Linked DNA regions of Bradyrhizobium diazoefficiens. The protein of the gene in region 1 binds, or shares a complex with, the protein of each later gene. Links are inferred from orthologs where the notes say so. Each region holds a gene or a part of one and is shown on either strand. Other genes may lie near its edges.

What was found.
Region 2: the proteins of eno (region 1) and JJB99_RS20720 are in contact, whole or in part, in a solved structure (PDB 2FYM), measured with the Escherichia coli proteins. The link is inferred for Bradyrhizobium diazoefficiens from one-to-one orthologs.

What each region holds. Positions count from the first base shown.
Region 1 is NZ_CP067100.1:3,938,632-3,941,746, reverse strand. What follows is about bases 98-2,898. They hold eno (phosphopyruvate hydratase), read right to left. Parts: upstream 2,240-2,898; coding sequence 956-2,239; downstream 98-955. Other genes in these bases: JJB99_RS18655 (Vgb family protein), read left to right, coding at 2,414-2,898; JJB99_RS18665 (zinc-binding dehydrogenase), read right to left, coding at 98-906. Also shown: more of JJB99_RS18665, read right to left, coding at 1-97; more of JJB99_RS18655, read left to right, coding at 2,899-3,115. UniProt on the Escherichia coli protein: Catalyzes the reversible conversion of 2-phosphoglycerate (2-PG) into phosphoenolpyruvate (PEP). It is essential for the degradation of carbohydrates via glycolysis.
Region 2 is NZ_CP067100.1:4,362,047-4,365,966, reverse strand. What follows is about bases 250-3,855. They hold JJB99_RS20720 (Rne/Rng family ribonuclease), read right to left. Parts: upstream 3,537-3,855; coding sequence 450-3,536; downstream 250-449. Other genes in these bases: JJB99_RS20725 (NAD(P)/FAD-dependent oxidoreductase), read right to left, coding at 250-384. Outside these bases: more of JJB99_RS20725, read right to left, coding at 1-249. UniProt on the Escherichia coli protein: Endoribonuclease that plays a central role in RNA processing and decay. Required for the maturation of 5S and 16S rRNAs and the majority of tRNAs. Also involved in the degradation of most mRNAs.

The DNA.
Region 1 (3,115 bases):
GAACGACCGGTTCAGCTCAGTCGGGCGCGTATCGAGGCTGCCGTAGATGTAGACCTGCTTGTACACGTTGGAGCCGTAGCGGCTGTATTCCTTCGCGGTCTTGTTGGCCGCCACTTCCATCGCGGTCAGGATCTGGCTGGCGAGCTTGCCGCCGCCGATGGCGTCGAAGGCGATGGTGGCGCCGGTCTCCACCAGCGCGTCCGTGAGATCGTCCATGAAGCTCGGCGCGGAGGAATCGACGACGTGCTTGGCGCCGATCTTGTGCAGGATGTCGGCCTGCTCCTTGCTGCGGACGATGTTGACGAGGCCGATGCCGTCCTTGATGCAGATCTTGTTCAGCATCTGGCCGAGGTTGGACGCCGCAGCCGTATGCACCAGCGCCTTATGGTTCTCCCGCCGCATCGTCTCGGTCATGCCGAGCGCAGTCAGCGGATTGACGAACCAGGACGCGCCGTCGGCGGCCGTGGTGCCGGCCGGCAGCTCCATGACGTCGCGGACCTTGAGCACGCGGTACTGCGTGTACATGGCGCCGCCGATCATCGACACCGTCTTGCCCATCAGCGCTTTTGCGGCATCGGACGCACCGGTCCGGATCACCGTGCCGGCGCCCTCATTGCCGACCGGCAGCGACTGGTCGAACCTCGCCGCCATCATCCGCATCGCGCCTTCCGGCATGGTCGCGGTGATGACCGGCATCTCCCTGGTGCCGGACGCCTTGGCGGCCGACATATCGGCGGCGCCGATCAACAGGCCGAGATCGGACGGATTGATCGGCGTCGCCTCGACGCGGACGACGACCTCGTCGTCGGCCGGCTCCGGGGTCGGGACATTCACGAGGGACAATTCCAGCTCGCCGCTCTTCTTGAGCAGTGAACGCAATTGCATTCCGGTCTTGCCGTCGCTCATGTCTAATCCTCCCCTGTTTCTGTTTTTCGCGTGTCGCGCGGGCGCCGGCTTATGCCAGCGCCTTTAGTGCCGCCCTGCCGCCATAGAGCGCCTGCTTGCCGAGCTGCTGCTCGATGCGCAGGAGCTGGTTGTATTTGGCGGTGCGATCGGAACGCGCAAGGGATCCGGTCTTGATCTGTCCGCAGTTCGTGGCGACCGCGAGGTCGGCGATGGTGGAATCCTCGGTCTCGCCGGAGCGGTGCGACATCACCGAGGTATAGCCCGACTTGTGCGCCATCTCGACGGCGGCGAGCGTCTCGGTCAGCGTGCCGATCTGGTTGACCTTGATCAGGATCGAATTGGCGCGGCCGGCCTTGATGCCTTCGGCGAGGCGCTTGACGTTGGTGACGAAGAGATCGTCGCCGACCAGCTGGCACTTCTTGCCGATGAGATCGGTGAGCTCCTTCCAGCCGTCCATGTCGTCTTCCGACATGCCGTCCTCGATGGTGACGATCGGATAGCGCGAGACGAGATCGGCGAGATATTTGGCCTGCTCGGAGATCGAGCGGGTCTTGCCCTCGCCTTCATAGACATACTTGCTGTCCTTGAAGAACTCGGTCGAGGCGCAGTCGAGGCCAATCACGATGTCGCTGCCAGCCTTGTAGCCGGCCTTGCCGATCGCGTTCATGACGAAGTCGAGCGCGGCGTCGGCCGACGGCAGGTTCGGGGCAAAGCCGCCCTCGTCGCCGACATTGGTGTTGTGGCCGGCCTTCTTCAGCTCCGACTTCAGCGTGTGGAAGACCTCCGCGCCGTAGCGCAGCCCTTCCGCGAAAGACGAGGCGCCGACCGGGAGGATCATGAACTCCTGGAAGTCGATCGGGTTGTCGGCATGCACGCCGCCATTGATGATGTTCATCATCGGCACCGGCAAGAGCCGCGCGGCGGTGCCGCCGACATAACGATAGAGCGGCATGTCGAGCGAGTTCGCGGCCGCCTTGGCGCAGGCGAGCGAGACGCCGAGAATGGCGTTGGCGCCCAGCCGGCTCTTGTTCGGCGTGCCGTCGAGGTCGATCATGATCTGGTCGATCTGGGCCTGCTGCTCGACATCGAGGCCGCTCAGCGCCTCGAAGATCTCGCCGTTGACTGCGCCGACCGCCTTGGTGACGCCCTTGCCGAGATAGCGCGCCTTGTCGCCGTCGCGCAGTTCCACGGCTTCATGGGCACCGGTCGAGGCGCCTGACGGCACGGCGGCGCGGCCAAGCGCACCATCTTCCAGCACGACGTCGACCTCGACGGTGGGATTGCCCCGGCTATCGAGAATTTCGCGGCCGATGATGTCGATAATGGCGGTCATGATGTACACTTCCGTTCGTTAGGGCTGATCGGTGCCGCGGGTCTTACACGGGCCGCAAGCAAATGTGAACGCTTGGACGATCCGGTTCGACGGACGCGCGAAGGACATCGGACTAAGCTTGACGCTGCCTGGTCCGTGCGTCCAACCTCAATCTGAAACAGTCGGGGTAACGCCATGAATCGCCGCCAGTTTCTTGCCTCGAGCACCGCCTTCCTCGCGACCCGCCCATCTTTTGCGCAGGAAGGCCCGTTCCGGACAAAATTTTTCCCGATCAGGCCCGGCATCGGCCTGCACGACCTCGCTCCCGCCGCCGACGGCACGGTCTGGTTTACGGCGCAGGGCAAAGGGATGCTCGGCCGGCTCGATCCCAGGGATGGCAGCTTCAAGACGGTCAGCCTCGGCGACGGTGCCGCCCCGCACGGCGTGACCATCGGGCCCGACGGCGCGCCCTGGATTACCGAGGGCGGCCAGAACGCGATCGTGCGGGTCGATCCCCGTGATCTCAAGGTCACGCTGTTCCGCCTGCCCGAAAAGTACGCCTACGCCAATCTCAATACCGGTGTGTTCGACCGAAGCGGCACCTACTGGTTCACTGGCCAGTCCGGCTATTACGGCCGTCTCACGCCGCAATCCGGCGCGATGGACGTGTTCAAGGCGCCGAAGGGCATTGGCCCCTATGGCATCGCAGTCACGCCCAAAGGCGACGTCTGGTACGCCTCGCTCGCCGGCAGCTACATCGCCAAGATCGATCTCGCGACCGGCCACGCCAATGTCGTCGAGCCGCCGACGCCCGGCCAGGGCTCCCGGCGCGTCTGGTCGGACTCGAAAAGCCGGATCTGGGTCAGCGAGTGGAACAGCGGGCATGTCTCAGTGCAT
Region 2 (3,920 bases), 420 kb from region 1 along the record:
GGCATGGGCCTCGCGAATGAGGATGTCGTGCTCGCTTGTTGCGTAGGCGATCAGCCGCGCCCAGGCGTCGATCGCTTCGCGATGCCGCTTCGGCGCCGAATGCCACCAGTAGCGGAGCAGGGGCTCGATATGGAGATGAAGCGACGACGGGCTGTAGCGGACGTCGTTGGTGCGGCCGGTCGCGATCTTGAGCAGCGAAAAGAGATCGCGCGGCATCGGATAGGGGCGCACCGCTTCGGCCTGGATCATCCCGGCATTGCCGTAGCTGGTCTCGCGGCCCGGCTCCCTGCGGTCAACGAGCGTGACCGACCAGCCGCGCTGCCGCAGGTGCAGCGCCGCGCTGACGCCAATCATGCCGCCGCCGAGAACGATCGCGCTTTGCATTCGAATGCCCTCGCCAAATCAAAACCGCCCGGTTTGGCCGGGCGGTTTCAACGCGATTGTCTCTCTTACTCGCCGCCGCCGCCGAAGCGCCGCGACCACCAGCCGGCACGACGCGGTGCGGCCGGCGTTTCATTTGCTGCTTCCGGCGCAGGCTCAGGCGCAGGCGGAGGAACCGGCTCGCTCGCCTCCGTAACCGGCGCTGCCGGCTCGCTCTCGCTGTTGAGCAGGAAGCTCACCTTTTCCCGGACCGTGGAGCGGCGGCGCGCCGCCTTGTCGTCCGCAGGCTCCTCGGCTGCGGCGCTGGGCGCGGGCTCCGGCTGGGCCGCAGCCGGCGTTTCCGCTTGCGCCTCAGGCTGTGCAGCCTGCGGCTCCACGACGTGCTCGGCCTGTGCGATCGAGGGCGCAGCTTCGCTGCCGAAGCTGTCGAAGTCGGCGACTGCGTCGCTCGCTTCCGGCGGGGCATTGGCCGCGAGCTCGTCGCCGATGGAGCCAGCGAGGCCTTCCTCGCCACCGCCACGCCGACGGCGTCCGCCGCGGCGACCGCGCCGGCGCCGGCGCTCGCCGCCGCCCTGCTGCTCGCCACGGGCGGCCTGCTCCTCGCCTTCCTCGCCGTCCTGCTCGGTATCGGCATCGTCCTCCTCGCCTTCGCCGGCGGCCACGACCGCCTCGGGAAGGGTGGGTGGGCTGTCCTCGCGCAGCTCGCCGTCGCGCTGGCCACCGCGGCCGCGGCGGCGACGGCGACGCTTGCGGCGCTGGCCGTCCTGCTCGGGGCCGGCCTCGCCGGCAGCCTGCTCTTCGGTGAGACCTTCGGTCTCCTCGGTCTCGACCTCGGATTCCAGTTCCGGATCGAATTCCTCGTCGTCATAGGCCTCTTCGGCCAGCGGCGGCGGACTCGCTGCCGCCTGCGCCGCGAGCAGCGCCTTGGCGGCTTCGAGCGTATGCACCTGCTCGCCACGATCGATGAGATAGGCCTGCGGTCCGCTGACGCTGGGGTCGGCGATCACAGACAGCGTGACCTTGAAGCTGTTCTCGAGGTCGCGCAGATGCCCGCGCTTGTGGTTCAGCACATAGAGCGCGACATCGGTGCGGGTGCGAACCACGAGATTGTGGGTCGCGCCCTTCATCAGGATCTCTTCGAGGCCGCGCAACAGCTGCAGCGCCACCGACGACACCGAACGGACGTGGCCGGTGCCGCCGCAATGCGGGCAGGGGTCGGTCGAGGACTCCAGCACGCTGGCGCGGATGCGCTGGCGCGACATTTCCAGGAGGCCGAAATGCGAGATGCGGCCGACCTGGATGCGGGCGCGATCCTGCCGCAGGCAATCGGACAGCTTGCGTTCGACCGCGCGGTTGTTGCGCTTCTCGTCCATGTCGATGAAGTCGATGACGATCAGGCCGGCGAGGTCGCGCAGGCGGAGCTGGCGGGCGACCTCTTCGGCGGCCTCCAGATTGGTCTTGAGCGCGGTGTCTTCGATATGGTGCTCGCGGGTCGATCGTCCCGAGTTGACGTCGATCGAGACCAGCGCCTCGGTCTGATTGATCACGATATAGCCGCCGGAGCGCAGCTGCACGGTCGGCGAGAACATCGCGTCCAACTGGCTCTCCACGCCCATGCGCGAGAACAGCGGCTGGCCATCGCGATACTGCTTCACCGCGCTGACATTGGCGGGCATCAGCATCTTCATGAAATCGCGCGCTTCGCGGTAGCCGGACTCGCCGGCGACCTGAATCTCGTCGATCTCCTTGTTGTAGAGGTCGCGCAGCGAGCGCTTGATCAGCGAGCCTTCCTCGTAGACGAGGGTCGGGGCCTGCGACTTCAGCGTCAGGTCGCGCACCGTCTCCCACATCCGGATCAGATACTCGAAATCGCGCTTGATCTCGGGCTTGGTGCGGGAGGCGCCGGCGGTGCGCAGGATGATGCCCATGCCCTCGGGCACGTCGAGGTCCTGCACCACTTCCTTCAGGCGCGAACGGTCCTGCGCGCTGGTGATCTTGCGGCTGATGCCGCCGCCACGCGCGGTGTTCGGCATCAACACGGCATAGCGGCCGGCCAGCGAGAGATAGGTCGTGAGCGCCGCGCCCTTGTTGCCGCGCTCTTCCTTGACGACCTGGACCAGCATCACCTGGCGGCGCTTGATGACTTCCTGGATCTTGTACTGGCGGCGCGGACGGAAGGTGCGCTCGGGCACTTCCTCGAGCACGTCGTCGCCCCCGACGGATTCGACGTGTTCCTCTTCGGCTTCCTCGCCGTCCTCGTCCTCGTCCTCGTCGTCTTCGCCGGCTGCTTCCGCGGCCTCGGCATGCGGCGCCTCGGCGCCGTCGCCGTAAACGGCATCAGCCGGCTCCGCGGCCGAGGTCACGGCTTCGGCCAGAGCCTCGGCATGGGCTTCATCAGCGTGGGCTTCCTGCGGCTCGGCAACGGTCTCGGTTGCGACTACGGGCTCGGCGCCGACGGCCGCGGGCGTCTCGTCATGATCATGGTCGTGATGGTCGTGCGCATCGTGATGATGGTCGTCATCATGGGTCTCATGATGATCGTCGTGCCCGTGCTCCCGATGATCATGGTCGTGGTGATCATGATGCTCGTGATCATGCTCGCCATGATCGTGGTCGTGATGATCGTGGGCTTCGTGCTCGCCATGATGCTCGGCATCGGCGTGCAGGTACTCGCTCTCGTGCGAAGCCCCCTCAGGGTGCAGGGCCTCGCCCTCGACCGGCTGGGCCGTGGGATCGACGCCGGCCTCGAGGCCTTCGACGATGTCGCTGCGGACGCGCTCGCCATGGCCGCGGCGGCGGGCATTGCGGTGGCGCGAACGGCGGCGGCCATGGGAGCGGTTCTCGCTCTCCTCCTCGGCCTCACGATGGGCCTGTTCCTCGGCCTCGATCAGCGCCTGCCGGTCGGCGACCGGGATCTGGTAGTAGTCGGGATGGATTTCGCTGAAGGCGAGGAAGCCGTGGCGGTTGCCGCCATATTCGACGAAGGCGGCCTGGAGCGAGGGTTCGACCCTTGTGACCTTGGCGAGGTAGATATTCCCGCGCAGTTGCTTGCGTTGCGCAGTCTCGAAATCAAACTCTTCGACGCGATTGCCGCGGACCACGACGACCCGGGTCTCTTCCGGGTGGGTGGCATCGATCAACATCTTGTTGGGCATGTCTTAACTCTTGGCGGCGGCGGGCGCGATCGACCGTGGGCGCGAATTGCGCTGCCGGGTGACGCGACGGTCCACCTGATTCGGGGGTGAGGGGAAGGCCGAAACGCCGTCTCTCGCGCCTTGCCGAACCGGAAGCTTCAGGACCGAGGCGGCGCGCGGGAGTATCACTCCGCAGCGTCGCGAATGGTCCTTCAGAATTCGTCGGCACAGTCTGGCGCATCAAGCGTCGGCCCGTATGAAGCATTGGGCGGCGGGGCCGCCCCTCAATCAGTTGCTGTTGGCCAGGCATGGCGCGAGCGCGCTCGCCTTGGGGATCACGAACCGCTCCCTTGGGATTAAGGGACCGGGTAAATGGTCGCGTCGCTGTCAAAACCGTCCCGGAAA